4 regions of the Desulfosporosinus sp. SYSU MS00001 genome follow, and region 1 is predicted to be linked to each of the others. Evidence: riboswitches for the same ligand, from Rfam matches in the RefSeq annotation. Region 1 holds a riboswitch; each other region holds the start of a gene.
The links. A riboswitch is a leader RNA that binds a small molecule or an ion and turns the genes downstream of it on or off. The one in region 1 is predicted to bind cyclic di-GMP.

Region 1 (5,599 bases):
GACTGTTTCCAGCCATTAATTGCTATGACTGCAGCAGTATTATACCTGTCGATACCTGCTAGCCTGGTAGTAATTGGTGTAGTACTCGCAAAAGCTGGTACAGTAAAATAAAGAACAAGCATAAAGATAAAAGCAAAACTAAAAAAGATCTTTCTTCTAAGGCAAAGTTATTCACCTCATTTTGTTAATTTTAACTTTTATTTCACATAAAGGAATCAATTTCCTTCCTTCTAACCCCTTATTCTAAAAACCCCCCATCTTTACCTAATCAATTGTTACGTATCCTATTCATATTGATGACTGAAGCTTGAGCACGAAAGTTAATAAAATACTTACAGCTTTTTTTATTTATGTTATAAATCCTGCTTTAATCAGAGAAATCACAATTTAGAACGAGCAATAAAAAAGAGCCCTAATACTCTCTGAAGGAAAGTTTTAGGACTCTTATTTAGTGATGTAATAAGATTATTTTTGTAACTTGAACTTTTGAATGGTGCCTCAGGACGGAATCGAACCGCCGACACGAGGATTTTCAGTCCTCTGCTCTACCGACTGAGCTACCGAGGCATTTAATGGTGACCCGTACGGGATTCGAACCCGTGTAGCCGCCGTGAAAGGGCGATGTCTTAGACCGCTTGACCAACGGGCCTTTTCTCGTGTGAGTGGTCCTTTGCTTAGAAGCCCAAAAACCTCGCTCACAGATATGAATTTTACAGGAAAGCTCGCCAGGTGTCAAGTACTCTTATAAAAGGATGTTAAACATTAAACTTATTTAAAGCTGCTTGCAATTCTTCAGCCATAGTAGACAGCACTTTACTGGAGGAGGCGATTTCCTGAACCGAAGCGGTTTGTTCCTCTGTGGCTGCAGATACCGTCTGGGTCTGATCTGTAATGCTCCGGCTTGTCTCGAAGACCTCTGAGACCGAAGCGACTATTCGTTCGTTACCCAAGGCCATTTGTTGTATCTCTTCTGAAATTTCTTCGACTTGTTTCGTAACGTCTTCAATTAAAGACGATATCTGGCTAAAGGCTGTTCCTGCAGTTTCAGCGACCTCAGTGCCGAGTTTCACCTGATGTGTTCCTTCATTTATCGATAAGACGGCCTTCTGGGTATCCTGCTGTATTTCGTGGATTAATGAAGCGATCTGTTGTGAAGCCACTTGGGATTGTTCAGCCAGTTTTCGAACTTCATCAGCGACTACAGCAAAACCCCTTCCCTGATCCCCGGCACGAGCTGCCTCAATCGCGGCATTCAGAGCAAGCAGATTCGTTTGTTCAGCAATCCCTGATATAGTATCAACGATTTGCCCGATTTCTTTTGACCGTTCCCCTAATGTCATAACAACTTCTGCCGAACCGGTTACAGTTTGATCAATGGTCGCCATTTGTTGAATTGTTTTATCAATGGCCGCGCTTCCTTCTGAAGCAGAAAGGGCCGTTTTTTCAGAAGACTGTACGACAACCTTAGCGTTTTCCACCATTTGCTGAATCCCCGCTGACATCTCCTCAACAATAGCAGATGATTCATTCATAGCATTCAGCTGTTTTTCGGCCCCCTTAGAAACCTCCATGATGGCTGAAGCCACTTGGCTGGATGCTTGGGCGGATTGTTCAGCTCCTGCACTAAGTTCTTCTGAGGAAGAAGCTACCTGAGCAGCAGAGGAGGATACTTGTTGAACCAATTGCCTGAGGTTATCCGCCATTATATTAAATGCTTTACCCAGTTGGCCTAGTTCATCTTTAGAACTGTCATTAAGTTTTTTAACATTTAAATTTCCATTGGCAATTTCACCGGCAGTATTCGCTACTTCACCGATCTGTTTGGAAAGTTTATTACTCATAATTGTCCCCAACACTAAAGCAACTCCAAATGCTAAGATCAGAGACAAAACGGTATAGATGACGCTTAATTGCCCGGCTTTCATAACCTGTTGCTGTTTAATCGCAACGAGTTTATCCATGTCATCGACCCAGTTGCCTGTGCCTATAACCCAGTTATAGGGCTTAAACAGCAAAGTGTAGCTTCTTTTCGGGAGGAGCTCAGTCTGATTTGGTTTAGCGAAGGTATAGTCTGTATACCCCCCGCCAGATTTAATCCCATTGTTAATAAAATCTTGAACGAAATATTTACCCCTACTGTCCTTAGAATTAAAGCGTGATTTACCTTCATCCGTTCTGCCAAGCAGAACAACGTTTATCCCTTCTGTTGTATCTATCCAAAAATAATTAGTTTGGTCAAAACGCAGATTTCTGACTAAATCAGCAGCCATAGTTTTGGCTTGCTCAGGAGTCAATTCCCCTTTTTGTTGTTTATTATAGATATCTTGAACTAAACTATAAGCAGTTTGAACTTCAAGCTTAATTTGCCTATCGAATTGTTCGTACAATGTTGTGCGATATTGAGCTATATTAGCTTGTTCCGATGTAATGACGCTGTAAATATTATAGCCTCCGAGAATACAACCCATAATTAATGCGGTAATCAATAAGAGCAGTAAAATCCGATATTTAATTTTTTTCAATCTTGACACCCTTCCCTTACGAAATTAATTGATCTACTTAAAACAAAATCGCCGTCCGCAAGGGACAGCGACTGAGTCCTATTTGGTAACTCGGCCATCATCCTCATATGGAAGACCCGTAGCTTTGCGTCCCCAGTTCTCACTGGGTTTGCCTTTTTCAAACCCTCTATGTTTCAATATGTAAATCCAGGTTTCACTAAAATTCAGCTAACCTGCCTTTCCGCTCAAACCCCCATGGGTTTCCAAAGAAGGATGGTGAGCCATCCGCGACTCGAACGCGGGACACCCTGATTAAAAGTCAGGTGCTCTACCGACTGAGCTAATGGCTCTTACCGGTCTAAATCTTACAGGAAAGTTGCAAATGTGTCAAGATTCAATTTTTTGCAACAAACTTTTATTATTTAAAAAATTGATCCCCGTACAATAGTTTGTTCCCGGCCTGGGCCAACCGCAATTAGCGTTGCAGTAACACCTGTCAATTCTTCAATCCGCTTAATGTATTGCTGAGCGGCCTGAGGCAGCTCCTCAAAGCGACGCACATGGGTCAGATCTTCCTGCCATCCCGGTAGTTCCTCATACACAGGTTTACAACGTTTAAAGATCTTCTGACTTTGAGGTAATTCGTAGATAACTTCATCATTGACCCGATAACCGACACAAATTTTTACTGTTTTTAATCCTGTAAGGACATCAAGTTTTGTGACTGCAAAATCTGAAATCCCGCTGACACGTGCTGCATAGCGAGCAATCAAAGCATCAAACCAGCCACAGCGACGAGGGCGGCCGGTTGTCGTTCCGAATTCGTGTCCATTGGCCCGCATTTCTTCACCTACATCATCGAGAAGTTCTGTAGGGAAGGGGCCTTCCCCAACACGTGTGGTATAGGCTTTAACAACCCCAACAACATGATCAATACGCGTAGGTCCAACGCCTGCACCGACACAGGCTCCCCCGGCAATCGGATTGGAGGAAGTTACAAAGGGATACGTGCCATGATCTATGTCCAGTAAAGTACCTTGAGCACCTTCAAAAAGCACTTTTTCCCCACTTCTTAGGCATTCGTCTATGGCTAATGAACTATCTGTAACCATCGGGCGAAGCTGCTCAGCATATCCTAAGTAAGTGTCATAGATATCTTCAAATTTCATGGCTTCTTTACCATAAACTTTGACAAAAAGGTTATTCTTCTCTTCTAAATTTCGACGCAGTTTCTCAGCAAACTCTTCTTTGTCGAGTAGATCGATAACACGAATTCCAACTCGTGAGGCCTTATCCATATAAGCAGGACCAATACCCCGTTTCGTTGTTCCAATTTTATGGTCCCCACGAGCCTCTTCTTCCAAACCGTCTAATACCAGGTGATAAGGCATAATTACGTGGGCATTGCTGCTAATTAGCAGCTTCCCGGTTTTAATTCCTCGCTTTTCCAGATAACTAAGTTCTTCCAATAAAACTTTAGGATCAATGACTACGCCATTGCCAATGACACAAGTCTTATCCTGGTAGAGAATTCCGGAGGGGATAAGGTGCAGCTTAAATTCCTCTCCATCAGCGACAACGGTGTGTCCCGCATTATTACCGCCTTGATATCTAACGACCATATTCGCCTTTTCCGCAAGGAAATCCGTAATCTTACCTTTCCCTTCGTCTCCCCATTGAGATCCAATTAATATAACTCCAGCCATCAATAATTCCCCCCGTCTTTCAATCTAACATCCCTTTAAACTAAAGTTCCCAGTTCAAAACATTCTACTCTAAACCCAACCGTTTGAAAATATCATCAACATGTTGGAGATGATAGCTTAAATCAAAAAGACTTTGCAAGTCCTTTTCCGTTAAATAATTGCCTATACGCGTATCTTGAGAAACAACCTCGATAAAATCTTTTCCTTGATCCCAAGCTTGAAAAGCATCCTGCTGAACCCAAGCGTAAGCTTCTTCCCGCATACATCCATGTTCCACTAATGCCAGGAGAACGCGTTGTGATGACGTTAAGCCATAGGTTTTCTGCAGATTTCGCTTCATTTGTTCTTCGTGAATTTTCAAGCCGGAGATAATGCGGGTCATTTGCCTGAGCATATGGTCCAAGAGCAGGCAACTATCCGGCAAAATTACTCGTTCCACCGAACTATGGCTCATATCCCTTTCATGCCAGAGAGCTATGTTCTCCATCGCCGCTAAGGCATTGCCTCTCAAAAGTCTTGCCATGCCGCTCACCTGTTCGCAGACAATAGGATTGCGCTTATGCGGCATTGCTGATGATCCTTTCTGCCCCTCAGCAAAAGGCTCCTCCACTTCAAGGATATCCGTTCGCTGCAAATTTCGAATTTCCGTTGCCATCTTTTCCAAAGAACCGCCAATTAAGGCAAGGGTAGTCATAAAATGAGCATGTCGATCCCGCTGTAATATCTGGTTACTAACTAAAGCTCTCGTTAGCCCTAAATGCTTGCACACTGCATCCTCGACTTCAGGCGAAACATTTGCGTAAGTTCCGACTGCCCCGGATATTTTGCCCGCGCTTACCGAGGATATTGCTTGATCCAGGCGTTCCTCCTGACGATCCAGTTCAGCAACCCATAACGCGAGTTTTAAACCAAACGTCAAAGGTTCGGCGTGAATCCCATGGGTCCTTCCCACCATGACCGTATATTTGCTTTCCAAAGCTCTTTTAGCCAGAGCATCTCTTAGCCCCTGAAGATCCTTCTTGAGCAGCTTCCCTGAATCTCGCAGGACCAGACTTAAGGCAGTATCCTTCACATCTGATGAGGTTAACCCGAGGTGCAAGTATTTTCCTGATTCTCCGATTTCCTCGACAACGGCTTGTAAAAAGGCAATAAGATCGTGCCTGACTATGGCTTCGATTTCTAAAACTCGCTGAGAATTCACCTTCGCCGAACGTCTGATATCTTCCATCGCCTTAAGAGGGATTTCTCCCCGTTCGGTCATAACTTCGGCAACTGCAAGTTCTACTTCCAGCCAGCGCTCATATTCGTAACCGTCTCTCCAGAGTTTTCCCATTTCGGGGTGTGTGTATCGATCCAGCAAATCCTCTGCGCCCCCAATCCATTACTCTTCGT
Region 2 (5,599 bases), on a different contig from region 1:
CCCTAAGACCGCACCAATAATGTAATGGGTTTCATCGCCAACTACAACGGGCGCTGCCGATACAAAACAACCGCCTGCCGCTGTTGTGGATCCTGTTTTAATGCCTGTAATGCCATGTTTTCCTACCATACTATTGACATTGTAGACTGTTCCGGCAACAGGAAGAGTCGCTTGCGGCATGGCAACAATTTGACGAAAAACAGGGTCTTGCATGGCTGCTTGGGCAATTTTTATTTGATCTACAGCGGTGCTGACTGTCGTTTCGCTGACACCGCTGGCATCTGCATAGTGTGTTTTAGTCATGCCAAGCAATTTTGCGGTTTCGTTCATTTTAGCAACAAAAGCTTCATCAGATCCGGCTACCCAGCGGCCAAGGGTATCGGCAACATTGTCTCCCGAAGGGAGTAATAAACCTTCCAGGAGTTGCCTTTCAGTGAGGGTTTCCCCTTCTTCAATCTTTAAATATGAATAGCCGTTGCTTAAAGCGTTTTGATAACCAGCGAAATCTTGAGCACTCATAGTTAAAGCGGGACCGTCTTGACCAGGTTGTAAAGGATGAGCTTTTAAGACTAAATAAGCAGTCATAATTTTTGTAACGCTGGCAATTGGTACGGATGTTTGGTTTGGCGTTGACGTTATGACCCCTAAATTTTCTGTGCCAACAGCTGATTCACCCTGTTCGGGAAATGTGACCGAAAAATGACCGGGCAATGAAGAGGACGTTGTAGCTAGTTTCGCTTCTACACCCGGCAGAGGGCCATTATAACGACCAACAGCCAGAGCACAAATTAAGATTACAATGAGCAAAACCAAAATTCCTTTGATGGGAACCATCGAAACCTTGTGAGATGGGGAAGTGGACGGAGTCCCAGACATAAAAAAACCTCCTTAAATAGATTAATAGGAACAGTTTAATTTTACAGGAAGAGTTCGGTTTCGACAAATGGTTTCTTTGCAAAATAGTTATTTTAGACATAAGTTTATAATAGGTAATTAGTATATCCACGGAAGTGAAATGGGTCACATAAACTTAGATTATGTCAAATTAAATTTGATGTTTGTCACAAATTTAGAAATAATGTAATAATATGATAAAAATACGTTATAATGGTTAAATGATGTTGTACTTTATCATATCTTATAATATACTACCTTTCAGTGATACAAAACTGTTTAATGATGTAAGGAGATAATCGATAATTTAACATTCAGTGATAAAGGCAAACTCAGTGAGAGCTGAGGACGCAAAGCCACGGGTCTAGCTAAAGGATGATAGACAGCCGGGTTACCAAACAAAGAAACTGTGTCGCCGTTCATTGAGTTCGGCGTTTTTTATTTATAATAAGGAAGGGTTAAGGGAGATAAAGAGGAGGGAGAATTCTTGAATTGGTTGTTAAAGCAAGTCCATACGAATTTAGCAGTGAGCAGGACAGCGAATGCCGATTTATTTGATAAAGTGGGTGTATTGTTATTACATAAAGGACAACCAATCACAGAAGGTATCCGAGATCTTCTTGAAAATAGGGAGGTTTTTATTTGGGAGAGAAAAGAAGATGAAAATCGTTCGTCAAATGTTGTTAAAGCTTTTCCTAAGGATGTCTATGTTAAATTAGTTGGTTCTTTATGGAGTATTTATCATGAGGCAAAACTTATTAGTCAAGAACAGATAGAACATACAATTAATCTAGTGGAAACAATTATCAAACAATTAAGACCTATTAATGTATATTTAAATTTGAATTTGGTCCGACTTGATGTTGAACAATTTAAACATCATGATTATGGGACTTTTGCGCATAGTCTGAACGTAGCAATTTTAGCAACGTTGACAGCCAGGCGTTTGAGGTATAGCGAGAAGAAACTTAGGCATTTAACTCTGGGAGCACTTTTGCATGATTTGGGTAAATTGAATATTCCTAAAGAAGTTTTGAATAAACCTGGAACTTTGACGGCGAAAGAGCTGCTTCTTATGAAGCAGCATCCACAGTTTGGCGCGGATATGTTGAAAAACTCTCGGGTATTGCCAAGTGTATTAGAGACAGTCGTTAAACATCATGAACGCTGGAATGGCACTGGCTATCCTTGCGGGTATAAAAAGGATGATATTCATCTCGATGCCCAAATTGTAGCTGTTACCGATGTATTCGAAGCATTAACTGCTGACAGACCCTATCGAAAAGGTTTGCCGCCTTACTATGCTTTGGAGATGATCATTGCTGGGGCGGGAAAAGGTTATAATCCTACAGTTGTTAAAGCTTTTCGTGAAAGCCTTATCTTATATCCGGAAAATGCAGTTGTAACACTCAATACCGGTGAAATAGGAGTCGTTGCGGCTGTTCCCGTGCAAATGCCTACACGGCCTTTGATTCGTCTGTTAAGAGATAACAAAGGACGGTTTCTCAATAAGGCACAATATGTAGATTTAATGCAAGATTTAACTCGTTTTATTGGGCGTGTTGAGTTTAACCTTCCAATGTGAGGTTATCCAGAGGATGGGAATCCAAACAAAAACGAAAGGGAAAATAAGATAACTTTCAACAAAAGAAAGTTTTGTACTTAAATAGAATCCCTTTTTAACTCCGAAAGCGATTCCAAGAAATGTAGCACCTAATAGGAGCCGCCATTTTATTCCTTTTAAATTTAGAACTGTTTCTAATCCCCAAGTGGTCATGTAAAAAAAAGCGCAACATTTTATCACTAAGGCACCGAGCCAAACTCCCATAAATAAGGATTCTACACCAGCCACGGTCCTGCTTATTTCTACCATTTTACCTAATTCAAGAATGCCAAAGGATAGACGAATTGTTTCTCTTGGTCCAAAGACAAGAATTTGACTTAAAACTACGATGGTATTTAAAATTCCTACAAGAAAAGCTGCTCGCCAAATCCCCGTCTTAAATTGGCTTATTTCTTGCTGATTGTTCTGGGGCAGAAATGTAATGATTCCTGCTAAGAACATGGAATAGACCATGGGAAAAGGTATTACTTTAAGAGCGCCCCATAAAAGGGGTTTAACTCCGTTTTCAAAGAAAGGAAGAAGTTCATTTTGTTCAATGCGCGGAAATGTTAGGACAATGTTAAAAACTAAGGCCACAACGATGACGGGCAGGAGGACTTCAGAAAAGCGAGCAAAGACTTCAATTCCAGTAGATGCTAAATAGAATACTAGCAGCAGACCACCAAGGTAAAGGACCCAACGAGGCACTAAGGGCATTATGGATTGTTCGTAAATAATTCCGATAAAAGCTAAGAGTAACCCGCCATAGTAACCGGATATTACAATATAGAGAGAACCTATAATTTTTTCAGTCCATTTCCCAAAGATAATTCCCGAAATATCCAACAAATTTTTTTCGGGGTATCGGGCTGATAATGAAAGTATCATAATACCGTAAGGAATTGTTAATGCAAAGGCAGGCATAATAGACATCCAACCGTCCCGTCCGCCTGCTTCGGTAACAAAAGTGGCAATGAGAAGGAACGTTCCGCCCATGAGTACAGATGCTCCTAAGGTCATGAATTGGTGTGCTGAAATTCTTTCCATAGTCCCTTCCCGTTTGAACCTTCTCACGTTTGCTTTACCAGTTGTGTCAAATTTTGAAAACAAACATGGTATCCAATAGTTTTACCCGTCAATCCTTCAATTATCCTTAATTTAAGAGGGCTTCGCCGGTACCCGTAACGATTCAGGTCTGCGATTTAAGCAATTTTGTTAAAGGGACGATTTTAATTCCCTGAGCTTTAATTTCCGGAAGCATCTCCTTAATCGCCCGTGCCGTATTAGGCCCTTGAGGGCCGACATGACCGATACCTATTGCTTTACCGGAAATCTTTGCTTTGGAAATGAGAAGTTTAATTTGTTTTTTAATTGAATTCAGATCCGCAGAATTATCCAAGAAAATATCCCGAGTACCTGCTGCTAAACCGGCATTTTTTGCTTCTCGAGCTAAAATGGTCGACTCAGTTGTCTTGCTGTCCAAGACTACTAATCTATGTTCTTTTGCCATCGCTACTATTGCCGATACAACTTGAAGGTTTTCTGTGCCCTTTGATCCCATATGATTACTTATCCCAACTGCATAGGAAATTTGCTTATAACTCTCTTCAAGGCGTGTTCGAAGTTCTTGCGGTGACAAATTTGTTGTTAGAGCCCCAGGTCCAAGCCATTCCCGACGCCCGTTCTTTGCTTCAATGGGCATGTGAATAATAATTTCGTAACCAAGATCATGGATTAATTCTGTTTCCTTTTTACTATAGAGCAGATTAGGCATAATTGCAGCAGTAATTGGAATGTTTAATTCTAACATCTGTTTTGTGCCAGGATTATCAATGCCGAAGTCATCGATGACAATAGCTATTTCACCGCTGACAGGCTCTACTGATATGGGACGATTTGAAGAAGCCGCATGTCGTATAAATCCTATAATTGTCATGATTGTAATAATTAAGATTGAAAGTGATACGATAGGACGTCGAGGGATTAAGATTATGTTACGGTGATTCATAGCCTTACACCTCTGTTTCGCTTCTTATTTGAATATATTGATTAATACCCGGAGTAAGACATAAACTTTGAAAAAAGAGTGAATTCTTCAGATGGCTCTTGTTTTATTCATAGGTAAGAAAATCCGAAAGGTATTCCAACAGAAAAACTAAGCAGCCTCGTTTCGGGATTGAACGGAACAGGGCTGCTTAGTTTTTTTGAATTATTTGCTATTCAATTTTCATTGAACTTTCAGCTTACATTCATTATAGATTCAGCTTAACGCTTAATAATTGAAGAAAGTTCTCTAAACTTCAAGGAGGTTGACAAAAATGCACAGAGCCGAAGATATTAAAATTTTATTAGTTGCGGACGAGCCAAATATTCTGGAGTTTTTAGAGATGGGTTTTAAATATGAAGGATTTACTGTTCGTATTGCTCAGAATGAGAAGAAAGCTTTGAAAATTGCCAAGTCTTTTCAGCCCCATGTTGCCCTTATAGACCTCGTAGGATTAAAAGTTGGTGATTCAAACCTAAGTTCATCCCTAAAAAGAATAGGTGAAACAGCTATTATTTTCTTGACAGAGAAGAATGAGGATTCGGTAAATAGTTTGCTGGAGGCTGATGATTATCTGGGAAAACCATTTAGTTTTGAAGACTTATTGGCAAGAATCAATTGCAGAATTAATGAACAATTTCCTCATTTATTGGATGGGAGTGATACTCAAGAGATTGTTTAAATAGACCAAATTTCAGTAAACTTTCAGCCTGCATTTAGAGGCAATTCAGAAACACAGGTTATAGTAGGTACAGTAAACGTAAACAGCATCAGAAATTTATAAAGGAGTAAGAATCATGAAATTAAAGGGAAAACGAATCGATACGATTCTTATCGGGACCGCCTTGCTTGCGGCGTTTCTCAATATATACGGCATTTGGAAAGACCAATACGCCAATGCTTACTATACGGCTGCAGTAACAAGTATGCTCCAAAGCTTTCATAATTTCTTCTTTGCATCCTTCGATCCAGGTGGATTTGTTACAGTGGATAAGCCGCCAGTAGCTTTTTGGATCCAGACCCTTTTTGCTTCCCTCCTCGGAGTTCATGGTTGGAGC
Region 3 (5,599 bases), on a different contig from region 1:
AAAATCGGCGCCAGTTTTACAATCGGTGAATATGTCTTGCCCCGTTTTTTAGCGGAAGTTTCGGAAAATTATCCTAATGTTGAGGTATCGGTAACAATTGCTAATACAGAAGAAATTGCTCAATTGCTCCACCAAAACCAACTGGACATTGGGATTGTCGAAGGCCAAGTGAGCCTTCCCGGCATTGAAGAAGAACCTTTTATGCATGATGACATGCTTTTAATTGTTCCTAACGGGCATCCATTAAGTAAGCTCAGCAAAGTTTCCGCTGAAGATCTTCAAGATCAGGTTTGGATTTTAAGGGAATCTGGTTCAGGAACTCGTTCTTTCAGCGATGATCTTTTGAAGTCCTTAGGAGTAAAGATGAACCGTTCTTTTGTCTTTAGCAGCAATGAGGGAGTTAAAGAAGCAGTGATTAATGGTCTTGGGATTACGATTGTATCCCGTCTTGTTGTTCACAAAGAAATAGCCGCTAAGGTAATTAAAACAATACCGATTAAGACCAAAGAAAAACTCCAGTTTTCCCGCAAACTAAGCATTCTGCACAGCCAAGAACCGGCAAGTTCTAAAGCAGTTGAGGAATTTCTGGAGAAATTAAGACTATTTGAATTGTAAGTAATACCAACCCGAATACCGGCAAAATTGAGGGATATATCATTTGTATCTTTATATAAATGACGCTAAAATGTTTAGGTATAAATAACTTAAACATTGAAAGGAACAACTAACAACTTATGACGATGTGGAAGCGTAACTTAATTATCTGTTGGTTCGGCTCCTTTGCCACGATGGCTGGTATGAACCTTGTAATTCCTTTTCTTCCCGTTTACATCCAACAATTAGGTGTTCATAATATAGCCAGAGTTGAAGAGTGGTCCGGTGTTGCTTTTGGTGCAACTGCTCTCTCCGCCGCTATTGTCTCCCCGCTTTGGGGCAAACTGGCCGATATACATGGCCGCAAGCTGATGTTGTTAAGAGCAAGTCTGGGGATGGCTGTGATTATGGTTTTAATCGGATTCGTTCATAATGTTTATGAACTTGTTGGCCTCCGTCTCTTAATGGGTGCCATATCTGGTTATGTACCGGCAGCGATAACCCTTGTTTCCTCTCAAACTCCCAAAGACCGTGCCGGTTGGGCTCTGGGTACTCTTACTTCCGGGTCAGTTGGAGGCTCCTTAATCGGTCCTCTTGTTGGTGGTACTTTATCTGAACTTATCGGTTTGCGCCATGTTTTTTATGTCACTGGGGGATTTCTGTTTTTGGCATTTCTAATTGCTTTACTGTTTATCCATGAAGACTTTGTACCGAACAACTCGGCTCGGCTGTCCGGTCAAGAATTTTGGAAGACTATTGACAAGCCCAAGATCCTGATAGCAATGTTTATAACCTCGTTTATGCTTCAATTAGCCAGTATGTCGATTGAACCCATTGTTACCATTTACGTCAAGCTTTTAATGAATAACGCCAATCATGTTGCGATTATTTCCGGAGCAGTCGTTTCTGCTGTGGGATTGGCTAATGTCCTTATTGCTCCCCTCCTGGGTAAACTATCAGACAGGGTAGGGCCATATTCGGTGCTATTTGTCTGCCTCCTTGGGGCAGCTGTAATTATAATTCCTCAAGCATATGTCCGAAATGCCTGGCAGCTTATTATTTTACGCTTCATAATGGGCATGGCAACCGCCGGCTTTTTGCCATCGATTAATTCGCTTCTGAAAAGTAACATTCCGGAAACAATTTCAGGTAGAATATTTGGGTATAATAATGCAGCTCAAAATTTAGGTAACGTCGTGGGCCCTGTATTAGGGGGCCAGATGGCAGCCTTCTGGGGTTTCCATTATGTGTTCTTTTCTACAAGTATATTACTTCTCATCAATGCTTTTTGGGTTTACAGAACGGGTAAAGGACAATATGAAGCATCTGCTCCCAATTGCTCGGGTTAACCGGCACTGGCAAGTGAACTCATTCTGAAAGTATGTGATTTATCAACTTGGAAAGGAAGGCTTTAAATGCCAGAAAACGTAAAGCTTAATGCCGACAGGTTTTTGGGATTTGCTGATATTTATAATAACTCACGTCCCCAAAGTCCTGAAAAGGTAAAAGAAATTTTATTAAACTATTTAGGACGCAATCCATCGCTGGTTGTTGATTTGGGATGCGGCACAGGCCTCTCCACAGCAATCTGGAGCGATGTGAGTCGTCAGATTATAGGAATAGAGCCTAGTGTGGATATGCAAAGGATAGCTAAAGAGAAACTAGCTAATCTTAGCAATATTGAATTCATTTCTGCCTTTTCCAACGATACAGGATTGGAGAATAATTGTGCAGATATCATTACCTGTTCGCAGTCATTTCACTGGATGAACCCTCAACAAACATTGAAGGAAGTGTCGAGGCTGCTGACGATAGGCGGCGTTTTTGCAGTTTATGATTATGATTGGCCGCCGGTTTGTAACTGGGAAGCCGAGCTGGCATACAGCCTGCTCTTTGAAAAGGTTGCGGAAATTGAGTCTAACCATCCTAAGCTAAAAGATAGTTTTGTGAGATGGAACAAAGACAACCATCTTACGAACATAAAAAATAGTCAAGAATTTCGCTATGTAAGGGAGATCGTATTTTCGAATTCTGAAAACTGTACTGCTCAGAGATTAATTAAGCTTGCCTTAAGCCAAGGTGGATTACAAGCTATTCTCAAAGAAGATAAGGATAGGATTAATCCCTACTTAGTAAGGTTTCAGGAGAAAATATTAGAGATCTACAGTAATACTGAATTTAGTATTGACTTCTGTTATCGCCTGCGCATAGGCATTAAATAATCTAAACTATGTTTTAAGACTTTATGGTACATCAAAGGGAGCTTCTAGGTTATAGCATGACTTTTCTTGAGAAAGTAGTTACCATATTCCGAAGGCAAAGGTCTGTTTAAGAGTATTTATAAACGATAGCAGTAACTGCAGGACAAAAGGTGCTCTAGATGAGTTAAAATGTGTCCTGCAGTTTTTTATTTCTGGAATAATTAATATACTTTCTTCCCTACACTTCTAACTTTTCCAGAACTTCATTAAATTCACTTCTAATCTCGGTTAATGAATATTCTACTTTTGGGGGAACTTGATGATAGACCTTACGAAGAATAAGTCCGTTTTCTTCCAAAGTCCGCAACTGTCTGGTCAAGGTTGCCGTGCCTTGCAAATGCAGAAAACTTTTTCTAACATTAGATACAAATTGTGACAAATTATACAGTATATCTATGTTATACTACACATGAAAGAGTTTTTAACATAATTATTTCCTTTTTGCTAATTTAATATATAATTAGGAAGTTTTGAAGCATGTATTGGATAATTTGGGCGCTTTATACATGTGGAACGAGTAGCGCAACCGGCCTGGTTTTTAAGTAAACCAGGTTTTTTATTTGGGGAGGAATAATTTTGAAAGAATTAAGATTGTTTTTAATCCCGGGTTTTGTTGGCCGAAAAGGTCAAGATACAGGTTAATAGATATATAGTTTGGAACTAGCCCCAGTGAACTCGTTCAGCTAAAGCTGAACATCGGGGCTTCAGATACAATAATGTCCAGTGGACATTATTGCCGAGTCGCCTTTCCCAATAGGAATACTTAGCGGCGAAGGGGGACTCTACCCCAGCTGAAGTTAACGAAGGACCCACCCCCACTTGTAGGAGTGGGGGTCTTCAAAACTGGATAAAAATTGAGTCCTTTGATGTTGAGGGAGTAACTATGAAAGAAAGAAAATATGTGCTTATAGGATTAAGTATTGGATTCATTCTTTTTTTGTTTGACAGATGGCTAGATTCCCATAATCACTCTTTAAGAATTTCTTGGCTATGGATATTATTGGGCTGGTTTACCGGCAGCCTCTTTATACGGATACATAATGAGCAAAGGAAACGAGAAGAGGCAATAAAAGAAGATCGTCAACGTATGTTTGATTTATTTAACAGTCTTCCAGGAATAGTGATTGTTGTAGGAGAAACTTATGAAGTACACTTTGTTAATCGTAATTATCTTTTGGAATTTGGCGAAAGGAATGGTAAGTTTTGCTATAACATGCTCAAGAGGAATAGACCATGTGAGAACTGTAGAATAAAGGAAGCGTTCTTTACAGGGCAACCCATAAAAGATGAGGAAATTTTTTACAATAGTAAAATTTACGAGGTTAAAATCCAACCGTTTATGGATGTGAATGGAACAAGGCTTGTCATTAAAACCCTTTATGATATAACGGAGCGAAAAAAAGCTGAGCAGGAATTGACACGCTTACATCTAGAAATGGTCAATCTGGAACGTTTTAATTTAGTAGGCCAAATGGCAGCTGGAATAACCCATGAAATCAGGAATCCAATTACAACGGTACGGGGATTCCTCCAGCTGCTTGGCTCCAAACCAGAGTTTCAATTACAAGGAGATACCTTTATGCTCATGATCAATGAGCTTGATCGTGCAAACAAAATTATTTCGGATTTTCTCTCCCTTTCACGTCATTCTCCAAAAGAACAAGATCACCTAAATATCAATGAGATTTTAAGACACTTGTATCCTTTACTTGAAGCAGATTCTCTTTCTCAGGATAAACAAATAAAGTTTCTGCCCGGAGAAACGCCTAAGATCTTACTAAATCCGGATGAGATTTCGCAGCTAGTGCTTAATTTGTGTCGTAATGGTTTAGAGGCGATGCAAGCGGGGGGAACATTGTGTATGTCTACCTATGTCGAGAATAGTCAGGTGGTATTATGTATCGAGGATGAAGGGGGCGGCATTCCAATAGAATACTTAAATGATATTGGAACACCGTTTTTTACAACGAAAGAGAATGGAACAGGGTTAGGGTTAAGTACTTGTTACGATATTGCTAATCGTCATAACGCGACAATTAACTTCAAGAGTAATCCTAGAGGAACAGTGTTTTTTGTATGTTTCCCAATATTAGTGCCCAAAATGGCTAGTTAATATAGCCGAAATTTGCGTAATGTATAATCCTATACATAACAAAAGTCCAAACATTGTATTGGTTTGAGCTGTATCGCGAACTGCAGGCATCATTTGAGAGGGCTGATTTTTGCCGATAAACCCTTTTTTTGCTTGTATGGCTTTGGGAATGCTTAATAAGACAATCAGAAGCAAGGGGGTGACCGACCCTCTAATAACTAATCCTATGATCCAAAGATAAGCTGCAGCGAACATAGCTCCGAGTACGAAAACGGCATGTTCATGTCCAATTAAAATAGCTATTGTCTTTCGGCCCGAAGCCTTATCCCCATCAAGATCGCGTATATTGTTGGCCATATTAATAGCACCGACTAAAATACCGGTAGGTATGGAAACGAGGATACTTTTCTCGTTGATATATCCTGTTTGGACGAAGAATGATATAAGAATAAAAAAAGTTCCCATTAGTAAGCCGGCAAAAATTTCGCCTAGGGGAGTATAGGCTATGGGCAACGGCCCGCCGGTATATAAATAGCCAATCAGCATTCCAACAAGCCCGATTAAGGCTAACCACCAACTGCTGTGAGCACAAATGTAAATGCCAAATAATATGGAAACACCGTAGCATCCCAAGGCGAGCCGCAGCACAGTT
Region 4 (5,599 bases), on a different contig from region 1:
AGTGAGGGTCTGCTGACAAGCTGTCAGGGTGTGGGAACCGAAAACGATAGGTATGTTCTTTTAGAGTCCCAAGGTCAACTTATGGAGTATGCTCTGCTTGTCAAAGATAAAAAACTGTTTGAATCTGTTCTTAATAACCTGCAAACGTATTTTACAGCCCCCAAAGGATATTATTACTGGCGGCTAAATTTGCAGGAGAAACAACCGGACGATGCAACGGCCTTGGTTGATCAACTAAGATTATTAAGAAGTTTGGACGTGGCAAGTTCTGACTTTGGTGAGCTAACTTATAAAATCAAAGCTTTTTTCTTGGCATTTAATCTTTATAAATATAACCGGGACGAAAATGTATTTTGCGACAGCTACGATGGCAGAATAGGAAAAGCAGAGCAGAAAATTTCTTTATTCTATATCGATCCGGTGGGATTGGAAACCTTATCAGCCGATTTTCCTCCAGCCAAGCAATCAGTTCGCAGTACTTTAGATATTCTTAAAAATGCCCCTCTTAATAATCAGGGCTTTTTCCCGTCCAATTATAATTTGCAGACGGGAAGTTATGTCTGGCCGGAAAAGTTCACCACTGTTGAACAATTATACACGATTGATTACGCTCAGAAAGCCGGGATGAATGTTAATAAGTTCTTGGATTTTCTGCATAAAAGTATTCAGGCAAACGGTAAGATTTTCAGTACCTATCATGCGGATGGCAGTCCAGACGGTGTTAACGATTCCGCAGCGGTTTATGCGTTAGCGGCACGGATTTTTCATCAAGCTGGGGATAATAAGGATGAGCAATGGTGTTATGAACGAATGCTCGCCTACCGCATTTCGGATCAACCTGAATTGCAGGGCGCCTTTGGCTACGAGACAGCTACATCAGCGTTTGCTTTTGATCAAATGGAAGCATTGTTAACATTGAATCAAGAAGGGAAGACTAGGAAGCAATAAAATGTTATAAAAATAAAGCAATTCAAAAAGATTACTTTTTTTGCAGAGATTTTTCTTCTGTGGTTAGGGGCTAACCTGCCTACATTTGTGCTGATGGTTTGTAGACCCGTTCTCGGATACGCGGTGGTTGTAGGAGCAGTGCTGCTGCTCACTCTTGGTGGTTTATGGCTGATTAGAAGAAGGAATAGGGTGGGCAGGAACTGTTGCATAATGAATATCTATCCGTTTTTATAAATAAAACTCTGCATATAAGTGGAGAATTTAAACCACTATTTATGCAGGGTTTTGTTTATGAGGGGCGTTTATGCATTTTGCAAAAGCCTCTTTACGGATTTTTGGTTCTAAACAATAAATTTGCCAATGACACTTTGAATTTCTGTGGCTAAGGAAGCCAGTATATTGGCAGATGAGGCTATTTGTTCCATTGATGCTGCTTGTTCCTCGATGCCTGCAGATACTGTTTGGGCTTGAGAAGCAGTCTCCTTACTATAGGTATCTATTTTTTCGGCTGAAGTTGCCAGCTGCTGAGCACCAATTGACACTTGTTGAACCGTTGCTGTTATTTCTTCGATTTGAGTTGTAACAGACTCAACAAGTTTGCTGATCTCCTTAAATGATTGTTCAGCGACATTTACGACATCAAGGCCTTCTTTTACATTTTTAACTTCATGGTCCATTGCAGTAACTGCTAAATCGATGTTTTCATTATTTTGCTCAATAAGAGCAGTGATTTCTGTTGTCGATTTTCGTGACTGCTCAGCAAGTTTTCGTACTTCTTCAGCCACCACCGCAAATCCACGGCCATTTTCTCCTGCTCTTGCTGCCTCAATTGCGGCGTTTAAAGCTAGTAAATTGGTTTGTTCCGAAATTTGAGTTATAAACTGAATGATGGTGCTGATTTTTTTAGAGCTGATTGAAAGACCTTCAATACGTTCTTGAATGATATTTGTCCCGTCACTGATGTTAGTCATCTGGAAGGTTACTTCATCCAAAGCCTTTTGGCCGGCTTGAGTTGTCATCAATGTTTTTGTCATCGAGTCGGCAATTTCACTGCTGCTGGCCGCAACTTCCTGGGTGCTGGCAGAAATTTGTTCAATAGAAGAAGTTACGTCATCAACAGCCATAGCCTCTTTTTCGGTCTCGTTGGCAACAAGCTCCATGGATGAGGCGATCTGATTGGCAGCTTGTGTGTTTTCTTCAATAATGGCACTAAGTTCTTCAGATGATGCAGTTACTTGTTGTGAGGTATGACTAACCTGGTTAACTAGTTCAAGGAGGTGTTTTTTCATAAGGTTAAAACTCTGGGCTAACTTACCTGACTCATCGTTTCCCTTGACAATAACATCTTCAACTGTCAAATCACCATTTGAAACTCGTTCTACCCCGGCTAAGACTTTCTTAAGGTTAATGGTAATTAAATTAGAAATTAGATAACTGATCAGAAGACCCAAAAGAGCCGCGATGAGGGTTAAAACAATGATGACTCTTTGGGCATCAATATTTGTCGAGTCATTTTGAGTATAGATAGTATCTGCTTTTTGGGCACAGAAATCAGCAAGTTCTTGCAGGGTCGTATTTATCGTATCGAGATGTGCTTGAGCGTTATTAGCGAAATATTCATAAGCCGTTGGATTTCCCTGTTTGACCAGCGCTATTGCTTTTTGCTGTTCAGTTCTAAAGGCGGTTAACTCCTGATTAATTTTCGATACTTTTTCTTTTTCATAGGAGTTATTAGCTAATTTCAAGTAGGAAGCATAACTTTTATCAAAGTCATCAGAGAGAGAAATGATCTCGTCTTGCAACTTTTGTTGAGTGGTTTTATCTTTGACTAAAAAATAATGAAAGGTATCTGATTCATCAGCCCTGGACAAAGCTCGCGCATCATTTATGTATTTAACAGACAGAAGGTAATTTGCATAGATATCATCCATTTGAGAATTGTCGACGGAACTAAAGTGGTAACCAACAAAACCCACTGCACAGATGAACAATACCATGATTACGACCAAGGCTAAAATCTTTTTCCGAATTTCCCAATTTCTAAACCAACTCATACATAGCGCCTCCAAATTATTGGTATTTGGCAAAATTAGTTGACTTATCTCGTCTAACACATTTTAGTTGTTTACTTAATACGTTTTCTTTCATCATTCGCTTTAAGCGCAGCATCTGTTGCTGAGGATTTGAGCCCTCCTTTTATTAGGATTTTAGGGTGGAAATAAAAATCGCCACACCTTTGCGGTATGGCGATATGAGCGTTTCGGAAGCTTGGCAGTCATCAGCTTAACTGGAAGACCCATAGCTTTGCGTCCTTGGCTTTCGCCAAGTTTGCCTTTATCGTCCATCCCATAATTTTTTTGTACAGAACTCTTTCGTATAGTTATAATACTACCTTTAATTTCTCGAATGTTGATGTTGACAGTATCTTAATGACTTTATCAAAATTTATTAAACAGTAAGCCCATTAAAATAAAGATAAAGTACAGCCCACTAACCAGGGACTGTACTTTATGTTGCCGTGATGTAACAGCAGTGATAGGTCCATACACCAGAACCATCATTCAAAATGGTGTTAAAAGTCCATCGTTTATATTCTTAGACGCAAAACCTTTATAGAACAATCACACTTTAGTCACGAAAATACCAAATGTCTGGTTTAGAGTAACGTTAGGACAAAAAGGAGGTGAGTCGAACCATGAATCCCTACAGTGGAGGCTTTAGTTTTGGAAGTAGTCAGGGGCATATTACGCCTATTCCCAATGCTCCTGGTTCTAATTTCTCTGTTCCCAACAGTGGCGGCAGCAATGTAATAAGTAGCGGTTTAAACGTTTACGCCTTAATTAACATGGGGCTACATTTTATTATCGCAATCGCTGTTCTCCTGCTAATATTCTATACTGTTAAACACTTAGGTGAATTTCTCCTTTCAGTTAATAAACAGAGTGATAAAGCTCTTGAATTGCTGAATGAGCGCTATGCCCGCGGAGAAATTGACATGGAGGATTATATGACAAGGAAAAAGACGTTAGGTTACATGTCTGAAACGAAAACAGGTTAAGAAGAATCAGGAATTCGCACGTTAAATAAAGTCTTCTGCCCAAGAATTTCCTAAATTTGGAATATTTCTTGGGCTTTATCGCTTTTATAGGTTTTATAATTTTTAAGCCGAAATATCTGGATTCATGCCGACCAACTATTGCGGATATACGGCAATTCATCCCCCAACCTAAATGGGTAGGAGACGAGGTTAAATTTGCTAGGAACTTTCCGATGTAATTCACTGTTGGCTGTAGGACCAAAAAACTGGTATACTAGTACAAAAAGATTGGAGTACTGTATGGACATTGCCGTCTCGGAACGATTGTCTCACGAGTCAACACGTGAATATGTCTATCGTTGTTTGAAAGAAAATATTATGAATTTAAGGCTTCCCCCAGGAAGTGCCTTGTCAGAAAAGGATATTTCCATATTGCTGAATGTAAGCAGGACTCCTGTCCGAGAGGCTTTTATTCAGCTGGAAAGCGAATATCTGCTGGATATATTGCCTCAAAAAGGAACAAGAGTTTCTTTATTAGATGTTGAGAATGTAGAAGAATCCTTCTTCTTACGTGAAACTATAGAGAAGGAAGTCATAAATCTCGCGGTTAAAGAATTTCCTGCAGATAAGTTATTCGAACTGCAGTCTAACATAACCCTTCAGGAATTATGTGTAGAAGAAGAAAATTATCTGAAGTTTTTTGAGCTTGATGAAGCTTTACATAGGTGTATCTTCGAAGGGTGCAGAAAGGGTCGTATTTGGTCACTAATCCAACAAATGAGTACCCATTATAACAGAGTAAGGATGTTGAATGTTGCCGGCAAACATGATTGGCCTGAGCTTCTAAGTCAGCATGAAGATTTGGTTCGAGCCATCCGAGAAAAAAATCTATCCTTAGCAGCTAAAACGATTCAAAAACACCTAAATAAAATTCGTATCGATATTGAAGATTTACTCATTGAATTCAGGCACTATTTTATCTAAATTAAACAAACTTAACTAAAACCAAAAATACGAATCACCTCTTTATGGGAAATTAACTTTATACTCCCATAAATGGGGTGATTTTTTATCTCTCAATCGTCTAAATAACATTGACTAATATAACTAGTATGGTAGTATAATTAGTATAAATTAAGAAAGGGGTCTGGGTTCTGGTCTGGAGATAAAATAATTAGACGAGGAGGATAGGGCGCGTGAAAATGAGTTTTCGCTGGTATGGTAAAAAACATGACAGTGTTTCTTTACCGTACATTAAACAAATTCCCGGCATGGAAGGAGTCGTGACTGCCTTATTTGATATCCCCGTAGGAGAAGTGTGGCCGTTAGACGATATCATGAACGTAAAGTATGATATCGAAAGTTATGGCTTGCTTTTTGAAACCATCGAAAGTGTCAATATACACGAGGATATTAAATTAGGGCTGCCTAGTCGTGATCTCTATATTGAGAATTACAACAAAACATTGCGGAATCTTGCACGAGCAGGCGTAAAGGTCGTTTGTTATAATTTTATGCCGGTCTTTGACTGGACTCGAACGGAATTAGCTAAAGAACTTATGGATGGGTCAACGGCCTTAGCCTATGATGACAGGAAGCTGCGAAATTTAGATC

Region 2: linked by a shared signal. The riboswitch ahead of ACPUYX_RS16605 (HD-GYP domain-containing protein) and the one ahead of ACPUYX_RS09260 (methyl-accepting chemotaxis protein) in region 1 are both predicted to bind cyclic di-GMP.
Region 3: linked by a shared signal. The riboswitch ahead of ACPUYX_RS14605 (ATP-binding protein) and the one ahead of ACPUYX_RS09260 (methyl-accepting chemotaxis protein) in region 1 are both predicted to bind cyclic di-GMP.
Region 4: linked by a shared signal. The riboswitch ahead of ACPUYX_RS03900 (methyl-accepting chemotaxis protein) and the one ahead of ACPUYX_RS09260 (methyl-accepting chemotaxis protein) in region 1 are both predicted to bind cyclic di-GMP.

What each region holds. Positions count from the first base shown of each region.
Region 1 is NZ_JBNFTW010000004.1:117,009-122,607, reverse strand. It holds gene ACPUYX_RS09275 (cell wall-binding repeat-containing protein) at 1-122, opposite strand, end outside; tRNA gene ACPUYX_RS09270 (tRNA-Phe) at 492-567, opposite strand; tRNA gene ACPUYX_RS09265 (tRNA-Glu) at 574-649, opposite strand; gene ACPUYX_RS09260 (methyl-accepting chemotaxis protein) at 756-2,522, opposite strand; cyclic di-GMP riboswitch class I at 2,604-2,685, opposite strand; tRNA gene ACPUYX_RS09255 (tRNA-Lys) at 2,776-2,851, opposite strand; gene ACPUYX_RS09250 (adenylosuccinate synthase) at 2,924-4,207, opposite strand; gene purB (adenylosuccinate lyase) at 4,272-5,567, opposite strand.
Region 2 is NZ_JBNFTW010000010.1:67,620-73,218, forward strand. It holds gene ACPUYX_RS16600 (D-alanyl-D-alanine carboxypeptidase family protein) at 1-876, opposite strand, end outside; cyclic di-GMP riboswitch class I at 1,210-1,293, shown strand; gene ACPUYX_RS16605 (HD-GYP domain-containing protein) at 1,382-2,479, shown strand; gene ACPUYX_RS16610 (GerAB/ArcD/ProY family transporter) at 2,435-3,544, opposite strand; gene ACPUYX_RS16615 (divergent polysaccharide deacetylase family protein) at 3,687-4,505, opposite strand; gene ACPUYX_RS16620 (response regulator) at 4,816-5,223, shown strand; gene ACPUYX_RS16625 (glycosyltransferase family 39 protein) at 5,339-5,599, shown strand, end outside.
Region 3 is NZ_JBNFTW010000008.1:24,219-29,817, reverse strand. It holds gene ACPUYX_RS14625 (LysR family transcriptional regulator) at 1-615, shown strand, start outside; gene ACPUYX_RS14620 (multidrug efflux MFS transporter) at 735-1,943, shown strand; gene ACPUYX_RS14615 (class I SAM-dependent methyltransferase) at 2,010-2,816, shown strand; gene ACPUYX_RS14610 (winged helix-turn-helix transcriptional regulator) at 3,034-3,174, opposite strand; cyclic di-GMP riboswitch class II at 3,310-3,396, shown strand; gene ACPUYX_RS14605 (ATP-binding protein) at 3,739-4,968, shown strand; gene ACPUYX_RS14600 (1,4-dihydroxy-2-naphthoate polyprenyltransferase) at 4,945-5,599, opposite strand, start outside.
Region 4 is NZ_JBNFTW010000002.1:106,313-111,911, forward strand. It holds gene ACPUYX_RS03895 (hypothetical protein) at 1-948, shown strand, start outside; gene ACPUYX_RS03900 (methyl-accepting chemotaxis protein) at 1,290-3,002, opposite strand; cyclic di-GMP riboswitch class I at 3,208-3,291, opposite strand; gene ACPUYX_RS03905 (SHOCT domain-containing protein) at 3,644-4,006, shown strand; gene ACPUYX_RS03910 (GntR family transcriptional regulator) at 4,286-4,969, shown strand; gene uxuA (mannonate dehydratase) at 5,182-5,599, shown strand, end outside.